DNA from 2 places in the Heliorestis convoluta genome. Region 2 is predicted to be linked to the other one. Evidence: a T-box and tRNA genes for the amino acid it is inferred to sense, from the RefSeq annotation. Region 2 holds a T-box; the other holds one or more tRNA genes.
The links. The T-box of region 2 lies ahead of ileS (isoleucine--tRNA ligase). A T-box ahead of a tRNA ligase gene usually reads a tRNA of that ligase, here a tRNA-Ile.

Region 1 (15,366 bases), 160 kb from region 2:
CTGATCCCAATCTACTATCCTGTACCTCCGATCCTGTCTTATCTCAGGAGGGTTTTCCATTTTCCTTTCATCTTTCTTTTGAAAATAAATTGGGTACCATTGTACTTATTTATGATCAAAGGGAAGCTTTACAAGCGAGCTACTGGCAAGAAGCTCTAGGAGAACAGGGATACCAAGTAGAAATGGTTGCACACGAAGCAGCGCGCAGAGGGCAGATTCGAAAAGCCAAAGAAGCAGGACCATTGGCCATTCTTCGACTACAGGAAAGTGATCTTTGGAATTGGCAAGATGAAGAAGGAAAAGATAGAGTAATTTTTCTACTTGATCGTCATCCTAGAATGGATTCTAACCTTTCTTTTCTATTACGATGGCAAGAAGAAATTCCAGAACATCTTAGAGCCGTCATAATCTTCTGTCGTCAATCTTATGGGCAACACTTTTTTCCTCGTTCCGTTGATATCATGGTCCCCTCTAGATTGTCAAAACAAGATATAGAAGTATTATCAACAAGCTTAATCTCTGCATTAAACCCTTTTCTTGACGAATAGTGAGCAGTCCGTCATAATGGTGAAAAGGATGAAGAAAAAGGGAGGATCGGGCCGTGCAAGCAGCAGGAGGCGTCATTGAGCTGTTGATCCCGCCGGTCTCGGTGCCCGTATTGGTCTAAAAAAAGGTGATAGGCTCTTAAGCCTGAATGGTCAAAAGGTTTATGATCTTTTAGACTACGGCTTTATGATTCGCCAAGAACAAGTGCAATTGAAAATACTTGATCAAACCACCGGGTTAACCCGGTGGTTTGAGATTGAAAAAGATGAAGATGATGATCTAGGCATCTTATTTGAACAGGCAACTTTTGATGGTATACGACGTTGCCATAATAACTGCTTGTTTTGTTTTGTCGATCAAATGCCTTCAGGCATGCGTTCTTCTCTTTATGAAAAAGATGATGATTTTCGCTACTCTTTCTGGCATGGTAGCTTTATTACCTTGACCAACTTGCGCGAAGAAGATTTTCAGCGCTTGCTTTCTATGCGACTGAGTCCCCTTTATGTATCGGTACAAGCAACGGATGAAGGCGTGCGCAGAAAATTATTGCGAAATGCAAAAGCAGGTCAGATTCTAGAACGTTTGCGGAGACTTGTCGACGCCCGTATAGAACTACATTGTCAGGTTGTAGCTTGCCCTGGTATCAACGATGGGGATGTGTTAGAAAAAAGCCTAGAAGATCTCTGGACTTTGGGTTTTGGTCTTGCCTCTGTCGCTGTTGTACCTGTGGGATTGACCCACCATCGAGAAGGATTGTTCGAATTACGTCCTTTCCAACAAGATGAAGCGAAAAACCTTATTCAGCAAATTGAAATCTGGCAAGATAAAGCGATGAAAGAAAGAGGAGAAAGAGTTTTCTTTGCCGCTGACGAGTTCTATTTGTTGGCTCATCAAGAATTTCCTGATAGTGAGGCCTATGATGAGTACAGTCAGCTAGAAAATGGTGTTGGGATGAGTCGCCTTTTTATCGATCAATGGCACCAAGGGGCAAAACAATGGCTTACATCAGGTACTGTTCAGATAGATAGAAGTAAGAGGCCTGATAAAATTTATATTGTTGCAGGAAAATCGGGACAACAAGTCTTGCAACCTTTGCTTGATGAAACAGAAGAAAAGTACGGTATTAATTGGTCAGACTTAGGCGTGCAAGTACTGGCTGTAGAAAATCAATTTTTTGGGTCCACTGTAACAGTAACAGGCTTGTTGACAGGAAAAGATATTGTTGAACATATGACAAAGCATAAACTTTCTGTTACGAGACAGGATATGTTGATATTGCCTTCAATCATCTTTCGAGCAGAAGGCGACGTGACCCTAGACGACATGACAGCTACAGAGATATCGACCCAATTAGGGTCTATACCCTTTACAGTTGTTGAAGCACAAGGAGATTCTCTGCTGAAAGCTTTGATCTGGCCTAGAGAATCCTGAGGAAGGAAGGAAAATACAATTATGGCGAAACCAATTGTCGCAATTGTAGGACGACCGAATGTAGGAAAATCAACACTATTTAACCGGATCAGTGGGGGAAGAGTGGCGATTGTAGAAGATCAGCCAGGGGTAACACGAGATAGAATTTATCGCGATGCCCAATGGCTTGATCGTCCTTTTACCTTAATTGATACAGGCGGCTTAGAATTGGGTGATTATGAAAATCCATTCTCCGACGTCGTTCGAAAGCAAGCCCAGTTGGCCATAGAAGAAGCAGATTTGGTTCTTTTTGTTGTTGACGGCAAGAACGGACTGACAGCAGAAGACGAAAAAATTGCTGATATCTTACGAAGAACACAAAAGCCGGTACTCCTTGTTGTTAACAAAATCGAAGATTTTTCCAAAAATCAATACATGGAGTTTTATGCCTTAGGTCTTGGCGATCCCATTCCCGTTTCAGCATCACATGGTATGAATACAGGTGATCTGCTCGATATGGTTGTAGCAGCTTTGCCAGAGATTGAAGAAGACTATGCACCAGACGTGATAAAAATTGCCATCATTGGCCGCCCCAACGTAGGTAAATCTTCATTGACCAACGCTATGTTAGGCCAAGAAAGAGTGATTGTATCCGATATTCCAGGAACGACTCGCGATGCCATTGATACGCCTTTTGAACGTGATGGCAAACATTATGTGGTCATTGATACAGCAGGAATGCGTCGTAGAGGAAAAGTAGAAGAAGCGATAGAACGATACAGTGTGATGCGTTCCTTACGAGCTGTTGATCGCTCTGATGTTGTACTCATGGTTATTGATGCTGTAGAAGGTGTAACAGAGCAAGATAAAAAAATTGCAGGATATGCCCACGAAGGCGGAAAAGGTTGTATACTAGTATTAAATAAGTGGGATCTTGTTCAAAAAGACGATAAGACGATGCAGCGTTATGATAAGGTTATTCGCTCGGAACTTGGGTTTATGCAATATGCGCCGACCATGTATGTGTCCGCCAAAACAGGACAGAGGCTGCCAAAAATTTTAGAGATTGTAGACTTTGTCTCTGAACAAACAAATCGACGAATTAGCACATCGATCCTGAATGAATTGCTTGCTGATATTGTACGTGTTACACCGCCACCGACAGATAAAGGTAGAAAACTAAAAATCTACTATGCTACACAGGCTTCGGTCAAACCACCCACTTTTGTTCTTTTTGTTAATGACGAAGAGCTTTTTCATTTTTCTTATCGTCGACATATTCAGAATCGTTTTCGAGAAACTTTTGGTTTTGAAGGCTCCCCCATTCGATTTATTATTCGACAACGAGAAAAAGAAAAAGATTGAACATTTGTCCTTTTGTAGGTGACAGAAAGGGGGCAAAGTTGCTATATTTATGAACATGACGATGGACACGACTTTATTGTTACTATTTATTGCTGCCTTTTTTCTGGGTTCGATTCCTTTTGCATATCTTGCAGGACGTCTAAAAGGGCTAGACATTCGTCAACATGGCAGTGGAAACATTGGTGCAACCAATGCTTTTCGCGTACTTGGTAGCGCCATGGGGGCGACCGTTTTGTTACTTGATGCAGGGAAGGGGGTTGTAGCTACCCTCTGGGCTTTTTCTTATGCTGGTGAGACAGCCGCTGTCATTGCCGGTCTTGCAGCTATTATGGGGCATACTTATTCTCCTTTTATGAGGTTTAAGGGTGGAAAAGGTGTAGCCACAGCAGCCGGGGTGGTTATTACACTTGTTCCAGAAGTAGCTTTAATTTGTATTATACTTTTCGCAATTGTTGTAGCAATCTCCAAGTATGTATCCTTGGGATCCATTGTCGTTGCCCTTGCTTTACCTATTCTGATTTTTTTATTCAATAAACCATTATCCTATCAAATCTTTGCCTTAGCCACAGCTCTCTTTGTTATATATCGTCATGTTCCCAACATAAAGCGTCTCCTTGCTGGACAAGAGAACTCAATTCGCCGCAATTATCCTAAATTTTAAGATGCACTGAGAACATAGAGGAGGTAATTATTGTGAATCTGAAGAAAGTTGCTGTACTCGGAGCTGGGAGTTGGGGTACTGCTTTAGGACGACTGCTCGCGCAGTCAAATCAACAAGTGCAAATATGGGCTCGACGACCTGAATTGGCGAAAGAAATTAATAGCTATCGTGAAAACCGTAGATACTTGCCTGGTGTTTTATTACCAGCGCGTGTGCGCGCTTGTTCTGATATAGATGAAGTATTGAACAATGCATCGACTCTCGTTATTGCCGTTCCATCTTCAGCTTTACAAGAAACATTAGAAAAATTAGAAGGCAAAATTACGCCTGACACTTTGATCATTAACACAACCAAAGGATTAGAACCTAAGACGTTTCGTCGTCCCAGCCAAATATACAAAGATACTTTGCCTGCAGAGCTTTATCAGAGAATGGTAGTTTTGTCGGGGCCGAGTCACGCCGAAGAAGTCGCAAGAGACATTCCCACAACAGTGGTTATCTCCGCAGAAAATCGGGCTACAGCAGAAGAAGCTCAAGACTTACTGATGCGCTCTCGTTTTCGCGTCTACACCAATCCTGACCTAGCTGGTGTAGAATTAGGCGGTGCTTTGAAAAATATCATTGCTTTATCTTGTGGTGTTGCAGAAGGGCTTGGTTTTGGAGATAATACCAAAGCAGCCCTTGTCACGCGAGGTCTGGCCGAGATAACTCGACTGGGCGTTGAAATGGGTGCCAATGGTGCAACTTTTTCGGGTCTTTCTGGCTTAGGCGATTTGGTTGTAACTTGTACGAGCAAGCATTCCCGAAATATGCGTTTTGGTATTTTATTAGGCAAGGGCAAATCTTGTCACGATGCTTTGAATCAGATTGGACAAACTGTAGAAGGCATTCGTACGGCAGAAGCAGCTTATCAATTGTGCCAGCAGAAAAATATTGAAATGCCAATTACAACGGAATGCTATAAAGTGCTTTTCGAAGGCCTCTCTCCTTCTGAAGCCGTAGAAAACTTAATGGGACGAGACAAGACTTATGAAGTTGAAGAAGGCGTCAAAGACTGGTGTTAACACCAGTCTTTCTTATTTTCAAGCATATCTCCATGAACGGATACATAACCATTGAAAGGGCCTATAAGAAAAAATCCTGCTCCAGCAAAAGCTTGTTGTCATAGACCTGTCCAAAAGAACATATACATTTTAGCGTTAAGGCCTGTCAACGGAATTATAGGGGGACTATCCCTACCCGGCGGCCAGGGCAGGAAACCAAAACCGATAAGGAGGGAGAAGGCCGATGGAAAAGCTTGACATATTTCGAGACATTAGCGATCGTACTGGTGGCGATATCTATATCGGGGTGGTAGGCCCGGTCCGCACGGGTAAGTCCACCTTTATCAAACGATTTATGGAGCACCTTGTCTTACCAAATATCAAAAACATACATGATAAAGAGAGAGCTCGTGACGAGCTGCCTCAATCCGGTGCCGGTCGTACCATTACGACGACAGAACCTAAGTTCATACCCAATGAGGCCGTAGAAATTGGTGTTAAAAGCGGTATAAAAATGCGTGTACGCATGGTTGACTGTGTCGGCTATACTGTTGAAGGGGCTCTAGGCTATGAAGAAGAAGAAGGGCCTCGTATGGTGATGACACCATGGTCTGAGAACGAAATGCCTTTCCAAGATGCAGCAGAGATGGGAACAAGGAAAGTCATTGCCGATCACTCTACCATTGGTGTTGTAATGACAACGGATGGATCCATCAGTGATATACCGAGAGAAGCCTATGTGGAAGCAGAAGAAAGAGTCATTGAAGAGCTTAAAGAATTACAAAAACCTTACATTATCATTCTAAACTCCTTGCATCCCCATGCCAAAGAAACTGTTGAAATGGCCTATACCCTAGAAAGCTACTATCAAGTTCCTGTACTACCTCTAAATGTAGCTACATTAACGCAAGATGATATTCTTAAAATACTAGAAGAAGCACTTTATGAGTTTCCTGTCACAGAAGTGAATATCAACTTACCACTCTGGATTGAAGAACTCGATAACAAACATCCGTTACGTCAAAAATTTGAGAGTGCTGTTCGTGATACAATCGCACAAGTAAAGCGTTTGCGAGATATTGATATGGCTGTAGAGGCCCTGGCCAATTACGATTTTGTGCAGGATGTCTTCCTAGAGCAAATGGATTTGGGCAATGGTGCTGCCACCATTGAAATGACAGCACCAGAAGGCATGTTCTATCAAGTTCTGCAAGATGAAACAGGCTTTACCATTACAGGCGATCATGATCTACTGCGTCTAATGAAAGATCTTGCCTTAGCGAAAAAAGAATATGACAAAGTCGCTACGGCTTTAGAAGATGTACGTCAAGAAGGATATGGTGTCGTCAACCCCAGCCTTGAAGAGATGTATCTCGAAGAGCCTGAACTGATTAAGCAGGGAAATCGCTTTGGTGTCAAACTAAAAGCGAGTGCGCCTTCATTGCATATTATAAGAGCGGATATTACAACAGAAATCACTCCAATTATTGGGACTGAAAAGCAATGCGAAGAACTGGTTCGCTACATCCTTGAAGAGTTCGAAGAAAATCCGCAAAAAATCTGGGAATCAAATATCTTTGGCAAGTCTCTCCACGATTTAGTACGAGAAGGTGTTCAGAACAAGTTACAAAGAATGCCTGATAATATACAAGGCAAACTACAAGATACACTTCAAAGAATTGTCAATGAAGGAAATGGTGGACTTATCTGCATTATTATTTAATAAAGAAAAGCCGGGAAAAGCTCCCGGCTTTTTTCCCTGTCATAATCAAGCAGGGATTTTGTTATGGAAGTGGTATTAATGTAGTATATATTATCATAAGGTCCTCTAAGCCAAAGCACCTAGCTTGTGCAACAGTGGCTTACTTTGAAATGAAAGTTCGAAAGGGGTCTTTTTATTAAGATGAAGATGATTGTAGTTAACGGAAGTCCCAATCCCCAAGGAAATACAGCAACATTATTACAAGCTGTTGTTGATGAATTAGAAAAAAATCAAGTAACTGTGCAGTGGCTTCAGGCTGCAGAATTAATCGCAAGTGCACGTCATCCTTTCTGTACGGCCTGTTCCACCCCTTGCTCTGCTGTTTGTTACAAAGGAACAAATCTCGAGCAAGCTTTTGATGATATATCCCAAGCCGACGCTGTAATTTTTGGAAGCCCTGTCTACTTTGGAACTGTCAGTGGACAGTTGAAAGCTTTTTTTGATAAAACGAGAAAAATTCGTGGGCAGAAAGCTTGGCTTGGATTACCGGCTTCCGCTGTAACAACAGGGGCTTCTCGTTTTGGCGGACAAGAAACGACGGTGCGAGCCCTTCATGACATGATGCTGGTACAAGGCATGACAGTCCTAGGCGATGGTCATATTGAACATGATTGTGGTCACTTTGGTGCGTCGGCACAAAGACCGGTCGATCAAGATCAGGATGGGCTTTTGCGGGCAAAAATTCTGGCCAAACGTATGATGGAAGCGGCAAGGCAATATAAGCAAAGGAAATAACTCCGAAAGCGTAAAGCGAGGATGGTGAGTACAGTGGTCTTGCGAGAAGTGCTAGAATGCCGAGAAGAGGAGATGCTATCTCCTTTTGCCTGCAAAGCTGGCAAAAGTAAAGGACGGCTTCGCGCAGAAAAGGAATGTCATATAAGAACGGCTTATCAACGAGATCGTGATAGAATTATACATTCCAAATCCTTTCGTAGATTAAAGCATAAGACGCAAGTCTTTATATCTCCAGAAGGTGACCACTTTCGTACTCGACTAACTCATACCTTAGAAGTGGCTCAAATTGCAAGAACCATTGCTCGAGCACTTGCTCTGAATGAAGATTTAACAGAAGCAATTGCTCTGGGCCATGACCTAGGCCACACTCCCTTTGGTCACGCCGGCGAAGAAGCCCTAGACCGAGTTTTCCCTCCCGGTTTTTCTCATAGCAAACAAAGTTTACGCGTCGTTGATGTTTTAGAACAAAAAAATGGACTCAATCTTACCTGGGAAGTCCGTGATGGTATCGCCAACCACTCCAGTCATGGACGACCTTCCACATTAGAAGGACAGATAGTGCGCTGGGCCGACCGATTTGCCTACATCAATCATGATATTGACGATGCCATTCGTGGTGGCATTATTAAAGAGCAGGAGTTACCGGAAAAGTATGTTAAAGTTCTAGGAGATCGCCATCGTAGCCGGATCAATACCATGGTTATGGATATGATTGAAGCTTCATGGAACCAGGAAGAGATTCGTCTTAGCCGAGAAGTGGAAGAAGCCATCTGTTCTTTACGGGATTATATGTTTAAGAATGTCTATATAGGATCTGCCGCGAAAAGAGAAGAAACAAAAGCCAAAGACTTGGTGATTTCTCTTTATCAATTCTTTTTGGCGCAACCACACCTATTACCAACAGAATTTCAGAAAATGATCGATGGCTTTGGATTAGAAAGAGCGGTTGTCGACTATATCTCCGGCATGACGGACCGCTTTGCATTAAAAACATATGAAAAATACTTTTTACCCTCTCCTTGGTTCGTTGGTAGGGACTAGATCGCAAGAACATTAGATATAATATAAAAGATAAGAAGAAGTATATTAAAAAAATGTCGAAAATATGGAGGAAATGTTCTTTTTACCTAGAATAGAAAGATGAGAATTCTGCCTGGAGAGGTAAAGCAGGATTTATGCGAAAGATGGCGAATCTTTTATAAGGTGATGTACTTTGCGCGATCCCCAAACAATAGAAGAGATTCGTCATCGTATTGACATTGTGGAAGTGATCTCCCAATATGTTCCTCTCAAAAGACAGGGAAATCGTTTTGTAGGACTTTGTCCTTTCCATCAAGAAAAGACACCGTCTTTTTCAGTGTCTCAGGATAAGCAGTTTTTTCACTGCTTTGGTTGTGGTACTGGCGGCGATGTCTTTACATTTGTCATGCTGCAGGAGAATCTTACCTTTCCAGAGTCTCTCAAAAGACTGGCAGAGCAAGCGGGAGTTTCACTACCCGAGGCAGATCGAACGCCAGCCCAAGAAGCAGCTCGACGAATGATAGAAAAAGGACGAGCGCTTCATAAAAGAACGGCAGAGCTTTTCTTACAGTGTCTTCGAGAAGATCCCCAGGGACGTCAAGGACGGGAATACTTACACAAAAGAGGTGTCAGTGACCAGGTTGCTGTAGCCTTTGGCTTGGGATTTGCTCCTCTTCAATGGGAGTTTTTGACGAAGCAACTTGTTCAAGAAGGCTATAGTCCTGAAGAGTTGGAACGTTTTGGCCTTGTTGTCAGAAGGGCAGGCGGAGAAGGCTATTACGATCGATTTCGAAATCGCCTAATCTTTCCGATTTTTGACAACCAGGGTCGGCCGATAGCTTTTGGTGGTCGTGTACTAGGCGATGAAATGCCGAAGTACTTGAACTCACCAGAAACGCCTTTGTACAAGAAGGGGCAGCAACTCTATGGACTACATGTGGCAGGACCTTCCATACGAGAAAAAGGCTTGGCCATTCTTGTGGAAGGCTACATGGATGTAATTGCTTGTCACCAACATGGAATTACACAAGCTGTAGCAACACTAGGAACAGCTCTAACAGCTGAACAAGGTCGTCTGTTGTTACGATACAGCTCTTCTATTTTAATTCTTTACGATGGTGATAGAGCAGGAATTGCAGCGACAGAGAAAGCTGGTCTAATATTGACCTCTATGGGTGCTCGGGTGCAGGTCTTGCAATTACAGGATGGGATGGATCCCGACGATTTCTTACAAAGCCAAGGTGCTGAACAACTATGGAAAGTGATCGATAAGGCACCTTCTTACTTTGAATACCGCTATGAACAAGTTCGCCAACGCCATGGCCCTACGTCAATTCAAAGTAAAGTTGCATCGATTCGAGAATTGGCACCGGATCTACTAGCCATTCCAAGTGCCGTAGAGCAAGAAGCAACGGTACAATGGCTGGCTAGGCAAGTCGGTTTATCAGAAAGCTCAATTGTAGAAGAATTGCGAAGTCTATCTCAAGGGGGACCTTCTTATTCAAGGGATAGAAAGGAAAATCCATGGCATACTAATTCTATCCAAAGGAACATATCGCAGGATTCTGAAGGTAGAGAGAGAAGAAGTTATTCGTACGATTCTACTTCCATCGATGCAGAAGAAAGCAGCCGACTTGCACAAGCATGGCGCTATCTAATATATTGGATGATCGGGGAGGCACAGCGAATTGGCTGGGTACGAGATCGTATGAACGAAGAAATCCCAACGCTTTACGAGCCTATAAAGGAGATCGTAGAGTCTTTGATGACGATAGAACAACACAAGACCGGTTCTGTCGTTAGAGAAGTAACAGAGGCATTAAAAACGGATAAAGCCAGGCGCTATTTGAGTGCCTTGCTTGTCGACGATCCAGCACCTGCCTGGGAAAATCATGTCATTGAGGACTGTATTAACACAATACGGTACGGGTGGTTACTCGAAGAAATAGGGCGACTAGAGAGACAAATCAATCGTTGCTACCAAGAACAAGATGACCAAGAACTGCGGCATCTATTACCACAACTGGCGAAATTACAGCAACTAAGAAGTCGAGCTGGTCGCATACATGGAACGGTGCCTTTAGGTGGTCGGCAGGATCAACGGTCCTGGTCTAAGGGGGGAACCACAGATGAAAGAAGAGCAGAAAGATGAACAGGCAAAACAACTTCAAAATGTACAAGATCTGATTTCCAGAGGCAAGCAGAAAGGTCTCCTCACATACCAAGAAATCATGGATGCTCTGCAAGGTGTGGAAATGACAACAGAGCAAATTGATGAAGTCTACGAACAACTTGGTAATCTGGGGATCGACGTTGTTCCAGACAACACAGAAGAAACGCTTGATAAGGGCGAGGAGCCGATCATTCGAGAAGAAGAGGAAATCGAGGTCGACCTTTCTGTTCCCGAGGGAGTAGGGATCGACGATCCTGTTCGAATGTACTTAAAGGAGATCGGGCGGGTTCCCTTATTATCAGCAGAAGAAGAGATAGAACTTGCCAAAGCGATGGAAGAAGGCGACGAAGAAGCAAAAAGAAGGCTTGCAGAAGCGAACCTTCGACTTGTTGTGTCTATCGCCAAACGATATGTAGGCAGAGGTATGCTATTTCTTGATCTGATTCAAGAAGGAAACCTAGGACTGATCAAAGCAGTTGAAAAATTTGACTATCGGAAGGGTTACAAGTTTTCAACCTATGCGACTTGGTGGATTCGTCAGGCTATTACGAGAGCAATTGCAGATCAAGCAAGAACAATTCGTATTCCCGTACACATGGTAGAAACGATCAACAAATTGATTCGTGTGTCAAGACAACTGTTGCAAGAATACGGAAGAGAGCCTTTGCCTGAAGAAATCGCCAAAGAAATGGAAATTCCTGTAGAGAGAGTCCGAGAGATTATGAAGATCGCCCAGGAACCAGTATCTTTGGAGACGCCGATTGGTGAAGAAGAAGACTCTCACTTGGGAGATTTTATTGAAGATCAAGATGCACCAGCTCCAGCTGAAGCGGCTTCTTTTATCTTATTAAAGGAACAACTAGAAGAAGTGCTCGAAACATTGACTCCACGAGAAATGAAAGTATTGCGATTGCGCTTTGGTTTAGACGATGGCCGATCTCGAACTTTAGAAGAAGTGGGTCAGGAGTTCGGTGTAACTCGTGAGCGTATACGACAAATTGAAGCAAAAGCTTTACGAAAGCTACGCCATCCCAGTCGCAGCAAAAAATTAAAAGATTATTTGGATTAAATAGGCTATTGACGAATGGTGGATCCTATAATATAATCTATAAGGACTTAAGAGACATCCCCACTTCGGATGAGGGATGTCGTGACGGGCCTATAGCTCAGCGGTAGAGCGGCCGGCTCATAACCGGTTGGTCCCTGGTTCGATCCCAGGTGGGCCCACCAATAATGGTGTTAAGCACCCCTTTGCCTATTCAGGCAAAGGGGTTTTTGACTTTTATAGCCCTCTTCGTGCTAACCCCCCATGCCCGGTCGGGCACAACCAATGATGAAAATCAATATTTCCTGATCACATTGGGGTTACTTCATAGAGGGGCCCGGTCATCACGCTTTCCTCCGCTCTGGACTGGTCCCACGCTGTTACCGCCAGCTTGCTGCCGCTCATGGCGTGGGATGAGTCCGTTCGGAAGGAAATCATAACGCCTGACCCCACCACAGAGTATCTATTTCATAATAAAAGGCATTTACCCCATTGAGGTTGATAAATAGACAGAGAGGAATTGTAAACCATGGATTTAAGTATGCGCCTTGCTCGGTTGGCAGAGCTGGTACCCGCATCGACGGTATTAGCCGATGTAGGAACCGATCATGCCTATTTGCCTGTCTCCCTTGTCAAGTCTGGGAAAATAGATAGAGCCATTGCTATAGATGTTCATCAAGGTCCAGCAGAGGCCGCTCGGCAACATGTGAAAGCCTTTCACGTGGAAGATAAGATTGAAGTACGTGTAGGCGATGGCTTAGAACCTCTGCAAGCTGGAGAAGTAGAGACGGTTGTAATTGCTGGCATGGGTGGAGGAACGATTCAGAAAATCCTACAAGAAGGCGCAAGTGCCGGCAAAGTAGAGACGATAGAGCGAATGGTTTTACAACCCTTAGAAGGAGCAGCTTCTTTACGGAAGTGGCTTCTAGACCAGGGTTGGGTGATTGTCGAAGAAGATCTTATAGAAGATAACAAGCGAATCTATGAAGTCATCGTTGCTGAGCAGGGTTCAGAAGGTACAACGGAGAAAAAGAATAAAAACCATGATAGAAATGATAGAGAAGGAAGCAACATAGAGACAAAGAAAGTCATCACTGAAGCGATAGAATGTTTATTAGGACCAAGATTATTAGACAAAAAACATCCCCTTCTCTTGCCAGTTGTCGAAAAACATATCCAAAAAGAGCAAAATGCATTAGAAGGTATGCAAGCGGGACGAAAGATAGATCAAGAAGCTCTCGCTGCAAAGGCAAAGAGAATCAAAGAATTAGAAGAGGTGAGAAGATGGCTCTTGCATGCGGAAGAATCATCGAATGGATTGAAAGAATAGCGCCACAAGCTTTGGCGGAGCATTGGGATCAAGTAGGATTGCAAGTAGGTCATAGTGCAACAGAAGTGAAAAAGGTTTATCTCGCTCTAGATCTTGATGAGGCTGTCCTCGAACAAGCCCTAGAGAAAGAATGCCAAATGATTGTTTTGCATCATCCCTTTATCTTCAAGCCCTTACACCATTTGCGCTGGGATACACTACAGGGGCGCTTGATCAAAAAAGTGATCGAAAATAACCTGCAAATCTATGTCGCCCATACCAACCTTGATATTGCGCGAGGCGGCGTTAACGATGTACTCGCAGAAAAGCTAGGCTTAGAAAATGTGGAGCCCTTGTATGAGAATAAGAAAGAAGAACTTGTAAAAATTGCCTACTTTGTACCTTTAGAAGATGAGAAAAAAGTGCGACAAGCCATTGGTGATGCCGGTGCTGGTCATATCGGGCAATACAGCCACTGCACGTTTCGAACAGAAGGAACAGGTACTTTTTTGCCCTTACAAGGAGCCAACCCCCATATTGGCGCTGTTGGTACGATAGAAGAAGTCAAGGAAATGCGTGTGGAAACGATTGTACCCCAGAAAAAACTAAAAGCAGTCTTGAAAGCTTTGTTCAAAGCACACCCCTACGAAGAAGTGGCCTATGATATCTATCCACTGCAAAACGAAGGAGAGAAAAATGGTCTCGGACGTATTGGCCTACTGGCCACACCTCTTGCGATAAAAGACTTTGCAGAAGAAGTGAAGCAAAAGCTAAATCTCACATCGTTACGCTGGGTTGGCCTCGACGTAGAGAGAAAAGTGAAAAAAATAGCCCTTTGCGGTGGTTCCGGTGGATCGACCATTGGACATGCTCGTTATAGAGGTGCAGACTTACTGCTAACTGGCGATATCAAATATCATGAAGGCCAAGAAGCATTGGCACTGGGTATCGATCTTTTTGACGCCGGTCATTTTGCCACAGAGAAACCAGCGATGGATCGTTTGGCTCAATATTTACAAGACAAAGCGAAGGAAGAGAAGCGGAATCTAGAATTTTTTGTACATGAACCCAATCAGGATCCATTGCGATTGTTATGATTTTTGGAAAGAGGTGGAACTTATGCGCTATGGTATCATCTCTGATATTCATGGGAACGTCAATGCTTTGAAAAATGCTCTGAATCTGTTACGAGATGTTGATCAGATTGTCTTTCTTGGTGATGTACCCAATCATCGCAATGGCAAAGGTTTTCAAGAAACATTAGAGATTCTTCACAGAGAAAACGTAAAGGCTGTTCGTGGCAATTGTGATGCTTACGTTCTTTCACAGTATCGTTCCGGTGAAATCGATGAAAGCTTATGGAATTTTTATGCTTCATGGCCTATTGAAGACAGGAAAGACAATGAAATCTTATGGGTCCATGGCGGTCCTCGTGATCCACTTGGTGAGAGAATTGTTGATGAAGAAAGAGCATGGAAAAACTTCCATGCTCAAGATTTTCGAATATGCTTTCACGGACATCAACATACAGTAACTTGCTTTGAATATGAACAAGGAGATGTTCGCTCCATCTCCTTACAGGAAGGCGTCGCCTTCTACCTGCATGACCACTGTCGTTATATTGTTGGAGTGGGCTCTGTTGGAGATCCTCGAGACAGCAGTCGAGGAAGTCTTGTACTCTATAATCAATCTACCTCAGAAATTGTAGTGAAACGCCTTCCTATAGACTAACGTAGCGGAAAACTTTTATGACTCTAGCTTATTACTTGCTCTATTTACCTTTTGATACCCTTTCTTTTTGAACAAATTGCTTAATAAGGGTGTAAGAAGAAGTAGCAAGAGTACCCAAAGACCAAAGTAGACAAGGTACTGCCAGAGGGACAAAGAGCGATAGCCAAGGAAGGTATAAAAGGCAATGGCCGGTGTCTGCCCTAAGGCAGTACCCCAGGCAAAGGACCACCAAGTAAGGCGTGATAAGCCAAAGGCGTAAGAAGTGAAGTCAAAAGGCATAAAGGGCAAAAGTCTGGTAAAAAGGACTGCCATAGAGCCATAGGTTGCTAAAAAGGTGTCGATCTTACCCAAAAAGCCATCTTGCACGAATTGAGCGACAAAAGGACGACCCAATTGACGAGCTATCCAGAAGCAGAAAAGGGCACTCGCTAGGGAACTGAACCAGGAAAGAAAAAAGCCTAGCCACTTTCCAAAAATGGCTCCATTGACGATAAAGATCAGGATAGACGGAATGGGCGAGACAAAAGCCTGAAAAATCATGAGCAGAAAAGAGATAATGGGAGCGG
Region 2 (15,366 bases):
GAAATGGAGTTTGTTCCTATAAAATAGCAAGGGCAAAACGTAAAATAACTGCTTATGCATAGGTAGTACAAGAAAAGCTGCAGAATAGATTAAAAAAGCCTGCTCCATTGCCTCGAAAGGATGGGCAGGCTTTTTCATAAAATAGGACACTATACCAAGAATATTTTATCATAAATTACACATAACCCCCTTCTCTGTGCGTTTTCCTCGTAATTTGTCGAAATAACTATGAACTTAACATTTTCTTAATATAACCGTAACAGAAGTCTAATAAAGTCATAGTATCGTTTACGAGAGAGAGCAGGGTCTTTTTTGTGAAAAGGATCCTGGACATAACGAGGAGGGACATCTATTTCATGACCTATTTTAAAAAGGTTCGGAAATTTCTGGCAATTTCTGTTATAACAGCCATGGCTGGCCTTGTTGCAACAGGATGTACAGGCGAACCGATGGAGTCCATTAAAGTAAAAGGCTCTGATACAATAGTGAATATGACACAAGTCCTAGCAGAAGAGTTTATGATTCAAAATGATGTTAGTATTGCTGTAACCGGTGGCGGTTCTGGTACAGGCATTGCTGCTTTGCTTAATGGAACAGCTGATATAGCAATTACTTCTCGTGATATTAAAGAAAGTGAAATAGAAACCATTAAAGAGAAAACAGGAAAAGAAGTTGTAGAGTATACAGTTGCTCTTGACGGCTTAGCCTTTGTTGTTCATCCCGAAAACCCCATTGAAGAGTTAACGATGGATCAACTGAAAGATATCTATACCGGAAAGGTAACCAACTGGCTTGAACTCGGTGGACATGATCAAAATATTGTCGTTCTTGCCCGAGAAACATCTTCTGGCACCCACGTTTTTGTTAAAGAATTTGTTATGGCCAATCAAGAATATCGCCTGATGCCCTATTATTAACGTCTAGTGGCACCATTTCCAAAGAGATTGAAACAAATCGATCGGCCATTGGCTATATCGGTGTGGGTTATCTTACCGATACGGTTAACGCCATTTCTGTTAAGAAAAATGACGAAACTGATGCTATCTACCCTACAGAAGAAGTGATTAAAAATGGATCTTATCCTATTTCGCGTCCTCTTCACTTCTATACAGCCGGTATGGCAGAAGGTCTAGCCAAAGATTTCATTGACTACGTCTTAAGTGAAGAAGGACAACAAATCGTTGACGAGATGGAGTTTGTCTCCATTAAGTAAATATATCGTTACGATGATGAAAAGTTTTCATTCGGGTAGAGTCCGACTGCTCTGCCTTTTTTTTTCTGATAGCAGTTCCCCTTAATAGAGGAGGTAAAAGCATTGAATTCAAAGGAAGGCAACGTCGTTGAAGATGAATCGTTAAACAATAAGAAAAAACTTTCCAAATCCTCTTCCACGCGCCGGCGTCTGTGGGATATCTTTGAAAAATTTTCCGAAGGCCTTCTATTTGTGAGCGCTTTTATAGGCGTTATTACTGTTATTATGATTTTTTTATTCCTCTTCAAAGAGGCCGTTCCTCTGTTTCTCGATCCCCTTTCAGCACCTACGTTAGTTGAGAAAAACTGGTACCCCATTTCAAACCCTCATGTTTTTGGTCTCTGGCCATTAATTGCCGGTTCATTGCTTGTCACTTTTGGAGCCATTGTAATCAGCGTTCCACTGGGTGTGGGAGCGGCCATTTATCTTTCTATGGTAGCAAGTCCTAAGATGCGAGAGTTTTTGAAACCAACGATTGAAGTTCTGGCAGGGATTCCTTCCGTTGTATTAGGCTTTTTTGGCCTTGTTGTATTGGCGCCATGGATTCGAGACTTTTTTGGCCTTTCTACAGGACTAACAGCTTTAACAGGCTCGATTACGCTAGCGTTGATGGCTTTGCCAACAATTACGTCTATCTCAGAAGATGCTATTTCATCAGTGCCTCGCAAATACATGGAAGCTTCTTTAAGTATGGGAGCCACTCGTTGGCAGGCGATTGTTACAGTTGTAGTGCCTGCCGCCCTATCCGGGATTACGGCTGCTGTTATGTTAGGCATTGGACGAGCCATTGGAGAAACAATGACTGTTCTTATGGTAACGGGTAATGCTGCTATCATTCCTGGCTCGTTGTTAGAACCGGTTCGAACGATGACGGCTACCATTGCTGCTGAAATGGGTGAAGTCGCTCGAGGCAGTGAACATTACCATGCGCTCTTCGTCGTTGGTGTTGTTCTCTTTATGATTACCTTTGCTGTAAACTATATAGCAGATCTGGTCAGTAGGCGCATGAAGGAGGTTGAATAGCGATGTCACCGAAATTGCAAGAAAAAATTGCATTCAGTATTTTGCGGGCCATTGCTTTCTTCATTGTGCTCTGCCTAGCTGTTGTGCTTTGGGATATTTTCTCTAAAGGTCTTCCTGCTCTAACGTGGGAGTTTATCACAGAGAATCCTCGTCGTGGTATGACCGAGGGTGGTATCTTTCCAGCCATTGTAGGTACTTTCTATCTCGTTATGGGAACGATTCTTTTTGCATTGCCTATCGGTGTTATGACAGCTATCTACCTTGTTGAGTATGCAAGAGAGTCTTGGGCAACTCGTATGATCCGATTGGCTGTTGTTAACTTAGCAGGTGTGCCTTCTGTCGTTTTTGGTCTCTTTGGTTTAGGTTTTTTTGTACTCTTTTTAGGCTTTGGTGTCTCCATCTTGGCTGGTTCGCTCACGCTGGCCTTAATGATTTTGCCAGTTATTATTACAACTTCGGAAGAAGCATTGCGAACGGTTCCGCGAGGTTATAGAGAAGCGAGTCTGGCTTTAGGTGCAACAAAGCTACAGACAATCCTCTTTATTGTTCTACCCAATGCCATGCCGGGAATTCTGACAGGTTCAATTCTTGGTGTAGCTCGAGCCGCTGGTGAAACAGCCCCTATTTTGTTAACTGTTGCAGCCTTTTTCCTACCTAGATTGCCGAGCAGCATCTTTGATCAGGCCATGGCTTTGCCATACCACCTTTATGTGTTGGCGACACAAGTACCGCACGCCGATCAATCCATCCCCTACGGAACAGCGGCTGTTTTAATGATCCTCGTGTTAGGGTTAAATTTGGTTGCCATATTATTCCGATCTTATTTCCGTCGTATGCATAAAGTGTAGTGCGTAGACTGTAGGAGGATATAATGAGTAAAGTAAAAATTATGGCTGAAGACCTAAGTCTTTTTTATGGTGACTTTCAAGCACTTAAAAAAATTAGTTTAACGATGAAAGAAAAAGAAGTAACGGCTTTAATCGGACCTTCGGGGTGTGGAAAATCTACTTTTCTACGTTGTTTAAATCGTATGAATGATATAATTCCTACTTGTCATGTAGAAGGAAAACTAACCTTTGAAGGGGAAGATATATATCACCCGGACTGTGATGTTGTAGCCTTGAGAAAAAGAGTGGGGATGGTCTTTCAGGCGCCCAACCCTTTTCCAAAAAGTATCTACGAGAATGTGGCCTATGCCCCCAAATTACATGGTACAAAAGATCGAGCCCTTTTAGATGAAATTGTAGAAACATCGCTCAAACAAGCAGCTTTATGGGATGAAGTCAAAGATCGATTGAATAAGCCAGCCTTAGGCTTATCAGGTGGTCAACAACAGCGACTCTGTATAGCTCGTGCTCTCGCTATCAAGCCAGAAGTATTATTAATGGATGAACCTACTTCAGCGCTTGATCCAATTTCAACGTTGAAGATTGAAGAGTTGATTCGTGAATTAAAGCAACATTATACGATTATTATTGTTACACACAATATGCAGCAAGCGGCCAGGGTATCCGATAGAACGGCCTTTTTCCTTGTTGGTGATCTAGTGGAAGTTGATGATACGGAAGTTATCTTCACCAATCCAAAGGATCAAAGAACGGAAGACTATATTACAGGACGATTTGGTTAAATCAAAAGAAAGGGCGGAGCATATGGCAATTAGAACAGAGTTTGACCAGTCTTTACGAGATCTACAAGCCAAACTATTGAGAATGGGGACGCTGGTAGAAGAAGCGATTCATAAGAGTACAGAAGCTTTGATCAAACAAGATAATGCCCTGGCAGATGCAGTCATTGATGGTGACGATGTTTTAGATCGTCTTCATATGGAGATTGAAGATAGCTGTATGAAGTTGATTGCGATGCAACAACCCATGGCAAAAGATCTGCGTAAGATTAGCGCCGCTTGGAGAATCTCTGTTGAATTAGAGCGCATGGCCGACAACGCTGTGGATATTGCCAAATCATATCGACGCATTGCAGGTCAACTCTACATTAAGCCCTTGATTGATATTCCAATGATGTCTGAAATTTGTCAGCAGATGGTAAAAGGTGGTCTTGACGCCTACATCAAAGACGATAAAGAAATGGCCATTAAGATGAGTGAGCTTGACCATAAAGTAGATGCCCTTTATAAGCAGGTATTTCGTGAACTTCTTGCGATTATGCTAGAAGATCCGAAAACAATTGCTCAAGCGACTCATCTCCTCTTTATAGCCCGTCATTTGGAGCGTTTTGGCGATCATGCAACGAACATTGCTGAGTCTGTTGTCTATCTCGCAACAGGTGAACGAGCTTATCTAAACGAATAGCACAAAACTATAAAAAGCCGCCCTTTGAAAGAAAAGGGTGGCTTTTTTGTTTTTTTACATGTCGACAAAACCTGCAAGATCAGGCAATGGTGAATGATTTTTGAAGCTTTCGCACATAGATAAGCTGTAATGCCACTATTTCTGAGGAGAGAAGTAGGTTGAAAAAGCGAGAAATTGGCGTACTAGAACGGCCACCTTTAATAATTTCCTTGCCTTTAAGTTTACAGCATCTTTTTGCTATGTTCGGAGCTACTGTCTTGGTGCCTATGTTTTTTCAAGTGAATCCGGCTACCATATTACTCTTTAATGGAATTGGTACGCTCCTCTACTTGATTCTTTGCAAAGGTCAGATTCCTGCTTATCTAGGCTCTAGCTTTGCATTTATCTCTCCAGTACTACTCGTATTGCCTCAATATGGTTATGAAGCAGCCTTAGGAGCTTTTATTGTTGTAGGCATTATCTTCTCAATCGTTGCTATGATTATTGCTGTATCTGGAACAAAATGGATTGAAATTGTTTTTCCGCCTGCCGCTATGGGTGCTATCGTAACTGTCATTGGGTTGGAATTGGCGCCTGTGGCAGCTGATATGGCCGGCCTAACAGCAGAAGTGCTGGATCCTCAAGTCATAACAGTTTCCTTGTTTACCTTGGCTGTAACTGTAGTCGGCTCTTTGGTCTTTCGAGGCTTTCTTGCTGTAATTCCAATTCTGATTGGCGTTCTTGCAGGCTACTTTCTTGCCTTATTCTGGGGCATGGTTGATCTTCGATTGATTCAAGAGGCTCCTTGGTTGGCCATGCCAACGCTTTATAGACCTTCTTTTGAATGGGAAGCGATTGCGATTATTGCACCGGCTGCCCTCGTTGTAATTGCGGAACACATCGGTCATCTCGTCGTTACGGGTAATATCGTTGGAAAGGATCTATCGAAGGAACCGGGACTGCATCGCTCTTTACTTGGTAACGGCCTTTCGACGACACTTTCTGGTTTTTTTGGCTCTACACCGAATACAACCTATGGTGAAAACATTGGTGTAATGGCTATTACTAGAGTCTATTCAGTATGGGTTCTTGGTGGCGCAGCGATTATTGCCATTGTTTTATCTTTCGTGGGAAAACTAGCGGCTGCTATACAAACCATTCCTACAGCTGTAATGGGTGGTGTATCTTTGCTTCTCTTTGGCGTCATTGCAGCTTCCGGTGTGCGCATGCTAGTAGAGACAAATGTTAACTACTCAAAAGCAAGCAACTTAATTCTAACGTCTGTTGTTCTTGTCATCGGTGTGAGTGGCGCCAGACTTTCATGGGGTGCCTTTACTTTAAAAGGAATGGCTCTGGCTACGGTGGTGGCCATTTTACTAAGCTTACTTTTTCGTTTCTTAGAGATTAAAAAACTTACAAATGATAGTGTAGAGGAATAAATCATTGTATTTCTGCATAGAGCCCGGATTGACAATCGTCGGTCCGGGCTTTAACATTACTAAGGAAGCGCTGGGAAAAGAATAATAACTAGGGGGTCAATTCATGTCCCGGCTAACAATGGTTCCTCTTGGCAAAGAAGCAATGGTTCGTCGAAGACGAACAAACATATTAAAGATATCAACCTTTGTGGCACTCCTCTTTATCACGTTAAGCGCCGCCTGGTTGTTAAAAGGTGTTGTTACTTCTTGGTTTGTCAAAACAATTGTTGATACAGAGCCTGCTAGAATAGGTCAACTGGCTGATACTCGTGAACTGCCTGGATGGTTGATTCGAGATGAAGTGATTGTTAACGCACCTGTGACAGGAAGAATAGAGCCGCTTGTCGAGGATTATGAGCGTGTCAGATTGGGAACGACTGTAGCAAGAGTAAGAACTATCAATCCTTCAGGTATGGATATGGGAGAATGGGTTGAAATTACCTCACCCAGATCGGGTCTTGTGGTCTATGCAGTTGATGGGTTAGAAGATATTATGTCTGTTAGAATATTAGAAGAAAGAGAAGCCCATCAAATCTCTTCACTTCGAGAAAAAGAAAGAAGAATTGAAGCAAATCAGCTTATACAACAAGGACAACCTCTTTTTAAGATTATTAACAACCTCGATAAAGCCCACTTCTTAGCTCACTATAAAATACAAGAACTAGGAAGAGCATTGGTGCCAGGCGCTCGTGTTACTTTGGCCTTAAGCCCAGAAGGACCTACTTTCTCAGCTCGTGTCATTAATGTACGGGGTGGAGACGAAGCTTGGGTGCTTTTACAGCTTTCCAATCCTTCAGTCGATATCATGAAAGAGCGGAAAGTAAACTTCCAACTTGTCGATAAAATTCATCGTGGCATTGTTTTGCCAACGTCAGCTCTTGTTGAGAAAGACGGTCAAAGTGGAGTTCTGTTGAGCATCAAAAAACGTGCCCAGTGGAGACCTGTCGAAGTCATTGCTGTCATTGACAAGCAGATGGTTGTGCAAGGGATTGATGAAGGTCAACTTGTTGTCTTAAATCCTCAATATATTCAAGAAGGACAAGAAATCAAATAAGGGTTGATCCATAAAAAGTCAGAAAATAAAAATATAATAGAGACATATTTTTAAAAGAAATGTAGCAGGATTTTCCTTTTTCTGTGGCGAAATACGAAACAGGCTGAAGGGATTGAGCATAAATAATGGGTCATATTGAGAAGAATCTGGACCGTCTTCAACAAGAAATTCATGCAGCAGCTCATAGATCAGGGCGGAAGCCAGAAGAGGTTCGGCTCATTGCAGTGACAAAAAATGTTTCGATCGCAAGCATAGAGGAAGCGATTGCTGCCGGCGTTACAACGGTGGGAGAAAATCGTGTGCAAGAATTGAAGAATAAGATTCATCAAATACACACTCCCGTTCAATGGCATATGATTGGCACATTGCAATCTAACAAAGTAAAGTATATCTATGATAAAGTCGATCTTATCCATTCGCTGGATAGAATATCATTGGCCATGGCCATTCAAAAGTATGCTAGGTTACTCGGGAGGCCAATCTCTTGCTTGGTTGAAGTCAATGTGGCACAAGAAGATAGCAAGGAAGGTTTGAAGGTAGAAGAAGTTCCTGCTTTTCTACGTCAAGTCTCTCAGCTAGAAGGAATAGCTGTACAAGGTCTCATGACCATGGCTCCTTACACAGAGAAACCTGAAGAAGTTCGTTGGGTTTTTCAAAGGCTGCGAGAGTTGTCCCATGAAGTAACAGAAAGTAATTTTAATGGTGTTACAATGAAAGAGTTATCCATGGGTATGTCCAACGATTTTAAAATTGCTGTAGAGGAAGGCTCCACCATGGTTCGTGTAGGAACTGCAATTTTTGGTGAGCCTTAGTTAGAGAGGAGGAGCTTACACAGTGGCGAAGATCTTAGACAAGTTTTACAATATCATGGGCTTAGGTGATGAGTATGAAGAAGTGGAAGAGAGAGTGGTAAAAGAGCCAGAGAAAAATAATTTTTCCGCTAAAAATACGCAGGAGCGACCAGAGAGACAAATTGGTGCACCTGTTTTAAGTCTAGCATCGGAAAGACAGAAAAAAGATCACAAAGTGGTTGTTGTCGATCCGAAAAGTTTTGAAGAAGCCCAGAGCATTGCCGATCACCTTAAAAGTAAAAGGCAAGTTATATTAAATCTAGAAAAATCGGATCGTGAAATGGCACAGCGTATCATTGATTTTGTCAGTGGCACCACCTATGCTCTTAACGGTTCGATGCAAAAAGTAGGTGCTCATATCTTTGTTTTTGCACCGAGCCATGTCGATATATCGGGAGATATACTTGCTGAGAGTACACTGATACGTCCTCGTGTTTGGGCGAGTAAAGGCTAGGAGTGAATCATTTGGGTCAACAGTTTCTCCAAAATCGAAAGATTGGGTTTATCGGTGGCGGAGCTATGGCTGAAGCGTTGCTACGAGGTCTAAGCAATCTATTTACACCTGACCGCCTAGCCGTCTCAGACTTATCAGAACAGCGATTAAAGTACCTAAAAGAGGAATTATCGGTAAATATATATATAGATAATAATTTACTTTGCAGAGACTGTACCATTCTTCTGTTGGCCATAAAGCCACAAGTGTTACCACAAGTGCTCACTTCCCTGAAAGGCAAGATAGGGAGAGACCACCTTGTCATATCTGTAGCAGCTGGGATTTCATTACAGAAACTTGAATCGCTCTTGCCAGAGGGTGTTCCTGCTATCCGAGTAATGCCCAATACGCCTTCTTTGATCGGGAAGGGTGTCTCGGCGCTATCCAGAGGAACTCACGTTTCAGATGAACAAATTGAAGCAGCTATGACTTTGATGGGTGCAGTTGGTACTGTAGAACTTGTCCCAGAAGCTTATATGGATGCTGTAACGGGAGTCAGTGGTAGTGGGCCTGCCTATGTATATTTATTCATCGAAGCTTTCATTGATGCAGCTGTACGAGAAGGATTACCACGTGATTTAGCGCGCAATCTTGCCTTGCATACTGTAATAGGTGCTGCTGAAATGGTCCTACAGTCGGGCAACCATCCTGCTGTAGAAAAAGATAAAGTAACCTCACCGGGCGGCACAACGATAGCAGCGCTAGAAGCGCTAGAAGAAAAAGGGCTGCGGTCAGCTCTATTCGCTGCTGTTAATGCAGCAGCGCAACGCGCTCGTCAGCTTGCAACATCCGAATAAAGCTTTATATGGTCTTTCGCTAGATTTTTTTATCAGAATGGAGGTTGACCTTTGGGGCTTGGCCAGATTATCTCTACGGCTTTCTGGGTGATGAAAGTCCTTATCTTAATCCGCGTTGTTGTCTCTTACTTTCCTCATAATCCTAACAATGCAGTTTTTAAGTTTATTTATGAAGTTACCGAGCCAATACTGGCACCTTTACGTAAAGTTGTACCGATTCCAAAATCATTGCCTATTGACTTTACCCCGCTCGTAGCATTTATTCTATTAAGCATTTTAGAGCAAATTGTTTGGAGCATTTTTCGTTAATTAAATTTAACAAGCAGGGTATAACTACAACAGAGACCTTGTTACACAGAAAAACAACTGTTTTTTGTAAGAAGCACCTGTTGAACCATGGGCGAGGAGGTCTCAATGTTAACGCCTTTGGAGATCCACCAAAAAGAGTTCAAAAAAAGCGCCTGGGGTTATAAAGCAGAAGAAGTCGATTTTTTCTTGGATAGAATTGCACGAGCTCATGAAGCTTTATATAAAGAGAATATGATTCTCAAAGAAAAAATAGCCCAGGTAGAAGATAACTTGTGTCGATACAAAAAACTAGAAGAAACTTTAAGCACAACGCTGCTTTTAGCCCAAAAGACGGCTGACGAAGTGAAATCATCAGCCCAACGAGAATCGGAATTGATGCTTAAAGAAGCAAAACATCAAGCAGAAATTATCATAACGAATGCCAAAGATAAACAAAAAGAGCTAGAGCAAAATTTTGAACACCTTAAGAATCAATCTCGACAGTTTCGTCTTCAATTTAAAGCGATGCTACTGTCACAACTAGAAGCTCTGAACGAAGATGAAGTTGCCAAAAAAGAGATTGACGAGAAGAATCAGAAAAAAGTAGAATGTAAAAAAGAGTCTGCCCATACCTATAATGATCAAGATGAGATGTTTTCACCGGCTCTACAGGTAGCAATCGCGAAAGCCGATTTTGCTGCCCCTGTAGAAGGGTTTACGGAGTTAGGTGGATCAAAAATCAATAAAGCCATATAATAAAGCTTATAATCTACTATTCTAAAAGCAAAGAATGGGACAGATAGCATGGAATTGTCTTGACAGCGAACCTGGATTTGGTGGAAGCCAGGACTTGACGACCATGGCTATATCCCCCAGGAGCTGCGTCAGTGAAGCAGAGTAATTGACGACGGAAGTGGCCGTTATCCGCGCTTAAGAGGCTGTGAGCTACCTGTGTTAAAGGTGGATTACAGTGAATTAGGGTGGTACCGCGAGCTATTTCGCCCCTTGCATATGTAAGGGGCTTTTTATTTTATATTGAGGTGTGAATAGGTTGAACGAGAAAGATACTTTAGATTACAGCAAAACATTGAACTTGCCAAAAACAGATTTTCCAATGCGAGCAAACTTACCCAAACGAGAACCGGATATTCAGAAGTACTGGGATGAAATTAACCTTTATCAGGAAGTAGCTCAATCCAATCAAGGGAAAAAGAAGTTTATCCTTCATGATGGCCCACCTTATGCCAACGGCGACATTCACTTAGGTCACACATTGAACAAAGTGCTGAAAGACTTTATTGTCAAGTACCACTCCATGGCGGGATACGATGCGCCATATGTACCGGGTTGGGACACCCATGGTTTACCCATTGAGCAGCGAGCCATAAAAGCTTTAGGTTTAAATCGTCATGCTGTTTCACCTCTTGAGTTTCGTCAGCGGTGCCAGGAATACGCATTAAAATATGTAAACATTCAGCGAGATCAGTTTAAGCGTTTGGGTGTTCGAGGCGACTGGGAAAACCCCTATCTAACGTTGCACAAAGATTTTGAAGCGGCTCAAATCGGCATATTCGGTGAAATGGCGAAAAAAGGCTACATCTACAAAGGCATGAAGCCTGTCTATTGGTGTGCTTCCTGTGAGACTGCTCTGGCAGAAGCAGAAGTTGAATATGGTGATAAAGAGTCTAATTCTATTTATGTAAAATTTTCTGTTGAAGATAGCAAAGGTCTCTTTGCCGCAGAAGATGCTTCAATTGTAATCTGGACAACAACGCCATGGACTTTACCAGCCAACGTAGCCATCACGGTTCATCCAGAATATCGCTATGTTCTTGTAGCTTACGGCGAAGAAAAATTAATTCTAGCGAAAGAATTGCTTTCTGCATTCGAAGAAATTACAGGGCTAGGTACTGGTAAAATCATAGGAGAATGGTCAGGGAAAGAACTAGAATACGTAACTTGTCAACATCCCTTCATGGATCGCCAGTCTATTGTTATTGTGGGAGACCATGTAACACTAGAACAAGGTACAGGCTGCGTTCATACGGCACCTGGACATGGGGAAGAAGACTTTATGGTTGCTAAGACCTATAAGCTTCCTGTCATCTCTCCACTCGATAACCAGGGGCGCTTTACAGCCGAAGGAGGTCTTGTAGCAGGCCTCAAAACGACAGATGCAAACGCTGTCGTAATTGAAGAATTGTCCAAGAGAAATCAACTTGTTCTTTCAGCGAAGGTACGACATCAATATCCTCACTGTTGGCGCTGTAAAGAGCCCATTCTTTTCCGTGCTACAGAGCAATGGTTTGCGTCTATTGATGGTTTCCGCCAAGAAGCACTTACTGCGATTGAACAAGTCCAATGGATTCCAAACTGGGGTAAAGACCGAATTCATAATATGGTGGCCGATCGAGGCGACTGGTGTATATCCCGACAACGGATCTGGGGCGTACCGATTCCCATCTTTTATTGTAGCGATTGCGGCGAAGCGATTATTAATGACGAAACAATTACCCATATTCAAAAGCTTTTCCGCGACCATGGTTCTGATATTTGGTTTGCGAAAGAGGCTGATGAGCTCATCCCTCCAGGTTTGGCTTGTGGTAAATGCGGTCATGGCTCTTTCCGCAAAGAAACAGACATTATGGATGTTTGGTTTGACTCAGGATCTTCCCACGCTGCTGTGCTGGAGGGGCGGGAAGGCCTAAGTTGGCCTGCTGATCTGTACTTAGAAGGTTCGGATCAGCATCGCGGCTGGTTCAACTCATCGCTATCAACGGCTGTCGCTACAAAAGGAACAGCGCCCTATCGCGCTGTCTTAACCCATGGTTTTCTTGTTGATGAGCAAGGACGCAAGATGTCTAAGTCCTTAGGGAATGGCGTTGATCCCCTCGATGTTATCAAAGAGATGGGGGCTGACATTTTACGTCTCTGGGTAACGTCAGCCGATTATCGATCGGACGTGGCTGTATCTCCCAATATTCTTCGCCAGATCGCCGACAGCTATCGAAAGGTAAGAAATACATTCCGCTTTTTCTTGGGCAATTTATACGATTTTGACCCTGCGAAAGACATGGTAGCAGATCAGGATTTATTAGAACTGGATCGCTGGGCTCTTATGAACTTGAATCGACTTATTCAGCGCGTAACCACAGCTTGCCAGAATTATGAATTTCACGTCATATACCATGCTGTTCACAACTTCTGTGCCGTTGAAATGAGTGCACTATACCTAGATATCATCAAAGATAGACTCTATGCGTCACCGGCTGAATCTCTAGAGAGAAGGTCAGCGCAAACAGTTCTTTATAAAAGCGCCCATGCCCTAGTACGATTGCTGGCACCATTTATTTCCTTCACCGCCGAAGAAATCTGGCGCCATATACCGGGAGCAGAGGCTGAATCGAAAACTGTACAGACCATGCCTTGGCCTGAGTACAATGACTCTTACAACGACCTGCTCTTGAAGAGTAAGATGGAAAAGCTCTTAGAAGTCCGTGCTCGCGTCTCTAAAGCCCTGGAATTGGCTCGTCAGAATAAAGTGATTGGTCACTCCTTAGAAAGCAAAGTAGAACTATATGTCGAAAAAGACTTGCAAGATTTCCTGAAAGATGAAAACCTTGCACCTTTCTTCATTGTATCAACGGCCAGAATTGCTGGACTAGGTCAAGAAGCGCCGGCTCATGCCTATCGGGATCAAGAATTCCCTCAGCTAGCTGTTGTTGTAAGCAAAGCAGAAGGAAGCAAATGTGAGCGTTGCTGGATTTATAGCACTGATATTAGCCAAGATGAGGATTATCAAAAACTATGCCCTCGTTGCGTAGAAGTAATCCAAGGAAAGTAAATCAAAATTGTAAAATAAAAGTTCCTAAAGCCACCGTATGGATACGGTGGCTTTACTTCTCTCTGATAGTTTCTATTCACGGGGTAACGATACAGATAGTGCTTAAAAGCGAGGGAGGCGAAAGAAGATGGCTCTATCGGCAACGAAGGCTACCAAAAAGATGATTGCCATCGGTGTATCGAACCGCCACATTCACCTGGCTGCACAAGATATGGAGATTCTTTTTGGGCCAGACCATGAGCCCCAAGAATTTAAGAAGCTATCTCAACCTGGTCAATATGCCTCACAAGACGTCGTTACCTTACTAGGACCGAAAGGTACCATTGAAAAAGTACGAATCTTAATGCCTTTTCGATCGAAAACGCAAATCGAAGTTTCCTTGACAGACTGCTTTAAGCTCGGGATTCCTCCTGTTATTCGAGATTCAGGTGATACACAAGGCTCGCCGGGTGTTACTATGATCGGACCGAAAGGGCAAGTTACTCTTCAAGAAGGCGTGATTGTAGCAGCACGTCATATTCATCTAAAACCTGAAGAAGCAGAATTATTAGAGGTAAAAGATGGGCAACGAATCTCAGTGGAAGTACAAGGAGAACGAGGGCTTCGCTTTGATGAAGTTTAATTCGTGTTCACCCATCTTTTGCAGCAGAAATGCATATCGATACCGATGAAGCCAATGCTGCTGCCATAAAAAATGGTGAACTTGTCACCCTTTTATTACCAAAGGAAGCGGCAAAAGCAACAACACCTTACGCACTTGTGTGAACAATCATAAAAATATTTGCAACTTCGACAATTTTTGATATCAGGGCAGGAGTTGCAAGAGCAGGCACGAAATAAGTAAGAATACCTTGTAGACAAGGTAATCTTATAGGCTTGTGCCTTTTTTTTGAGGAGTGGAACTTTATGACAGCGAAAAAAGACAATCGCGTTATTGTTACTGTAATCGGACAAGATAAAGTGGGAATTATTGCTGCTGTAGCTACTATTTTAGCAGAAGCCCATGCCAATATCTTGGATATTAGTCAAACGATTATGCAAGAAGAGTTTTTTGCCATGATCATGGTTGTTGATCTCGAAGAGGCCCGAGTTTCCTATGATCAACTTAAAAGTACCTTGGATGAAAAAGGAAAGAGTCTGGGCGTTCAAATCATGGCCCAACATGAAGATGTCTTTAAATTCATGCATCGTATTTAATTATTACAGGAGGCCATGATACTATGCCGATGACTATCGCCAATGATGAAATTTTGGAAACCATTCGAATGGTACAGATGGAAAACCTTGATATCCGAACAATTACCATGGGAATTTCTTTGAGGGACTGCACTCGTATCAGTGCTGATACTACAGCCCAGGCTATCTATGATAAGATTACGAAAAAAGCCGAAAATCTTGTTCAAGCAGGAGAAGAAATCGAAAAAGAATACGGTATTCCTATTATAAACAAAAGAATTTCTGTAACTCCTATCGCCATTGTTGCAGAAAGTTGTAGCGAAGGAGATTATCTAAAAATTGTTAAGGCTCTTGACCGAGCTGCGATTGAAGTCGGCGTCAACTTTATTGGTGGATATTCTGCCTTGGTTCACAAAGGAAAGACCGTCGGCGATGAAAAGCTCATTCAATCGTTACCAGAAGCTTTAAGTATTACAGAGCGGGTATGTGCTTCTATCAATATTGCCACGACCAAAGCAGGCATCAATATGGATGCAGTGGCTCAAATGGGAAGAATTATTAAAGAAACGGCAGAAGCAACAGCGCAACGTGACGGAATTGGATGCGCCAAGCTTGTTGTTTTTTGTAATGTTCCAGAAGACAATCCCTTTATGGCCGGTGCTTTCCATGGGATTGGAGAGCCTGAGTCTGTCATTAACGTAGGTGTAAGCGGTCCCGGTGTGGTATTAAATGCTGTTCGGAAAAAGCCGGGCTGTGATTTTGGAGCGCTGGCTACAACGATCAAACATACAGCATTTAAGATTACTCGTATGGGAGAGT

Region 1: it has a tRNA-Ile gene. The T-box ahead of ileS (isoleucine--tRNA ligase) is inferred to sense a tRNA for this amino acid. The anticodon was not compared.

The regions. Positions count from the first base shown of each region.
Region 1 is NZ_CP045875.1:1,600,002-1,615,367, forward strand. It holds gene FTV88_RS07650 (hypothetical protein) at 1-548, shown strand, start outside; partial or broken gene FTV88_RS16045 (PDZ domain-containing protein) at 640-753, shown strand; gene FTV88_RS07655 (DUF512 domain-containing protein) at 733-1,977, shown strand; gene der (ribosome biogenesis GTPase Der) at 1,999-3,321, shown strand; gene plsY (glycerol-3-phosphate 1-O-acyltransferase PlsY) at 3,377-3,982, shown strand; gene FTV88_RS07670 (NAD(P)H-dependent glycerol-3-phosphate dehydrogenase) at 4,021-5,046, shown strand; gene spoIVA (stage IV sporulation protein A) at 5,270-6,748, shown strand; gene FTV88_RS07680 (flavodoxin family protein) at 6,929-7,522, shown strand; gene FTV88_RS07685 (deoxyguanosinetriphosphate triphosphohydrolase) at 7,556-8,563, shown strand; gene dnaG (DNA primase) at 8,736-10,694, shown strand; gene rpoD (RNA polymerase sigma factor RpoD) at 10,672-11,784, shown strand; tRNA gene FTV88_RS07700 (tRNA-Ile) at 11,871-11,945, shown strand; gene FTV88_RS07705 (tRNA (adenine(22)-N(1))-methyltransferase) at 12,290-13,090, shown strand; gene FTV88_RS07710 (Nif3-like dinuclear metal center hexameric protein) at 13,045-14,166, shown strand; gene FTV88_RS07715 (metallophosphoesterase family protein) at 14,189-14,800, shown strand; gene FTV88_RS07720 (TVP38/TMEM64 family protein) at 14,816-15,366, opposite strand, start outside.
Region 2 is NZ_CP045875.1:1,757,613-1,772,978, forward strand. It holds gene FTV88_RS08395 (phosphate ABC transporter substrate-binding protein) at 1-27, shown strand, start outside; gene FTV88_RS16050 (substrate-binding domain-containing protein) at 357-917, shown strand; gene FTV88_RS16055 (substrate-binding domain-containing protein) at 980-1,213, shown strand; gene pstC (phosphate ABC transporter permease subunit PstC) at 1,316-2,275, shown strand; gene pstA (phosphate ABC transporter permease PstA) at 2,278-3,123, shown strand; gene pstB (phosphate ABC transporter ATP-binding protein PstB) at 3,147-3,905, shown strand; gene phoU (phosphate signaling complex protein PhoU) at 3,928-4,587, shown strand; gene uraA (uracil permease) at 4,746-6,005, shown strand; gene FTV88_RS08435 (biotin/lipoyl attachment domain-containing protein) at 6,109-7,098, shown strand; gene FTV88_RS08440 (YggS family pyridoxal phosphate-dependent enzyme) at 7,224-7,910, shown strand; gene FTV88_RS08445 (cell division protein SepF) at 7,933-8,403, shown strand; gene proC (pyrroline-5-carboxylate reductase) at 8,415-9,239, shown strand; gene FTV88_RS08455 (YggT family protein) at 9,291-9,548, shown strand; gene FTV88_RS08460 (DivIVA domain-containing protein) at 9,654-10,283, shown strand; T-box leader at 10,305-10,536, shown strand; gene ileS (isoleucine--tRNA ligase) at 10,642-13,371, shown strand; partial or broken gene pduL (phosphate propanoyltransferase) at 13,583-14,136, shown strand; gene FTV88_RS08475 (ACT domain-containing protein) at 14,278-14,568, shown strand; gene FTV88_RS08480 (PFL family protein) at 14,592-15,366, shown strand, end outside.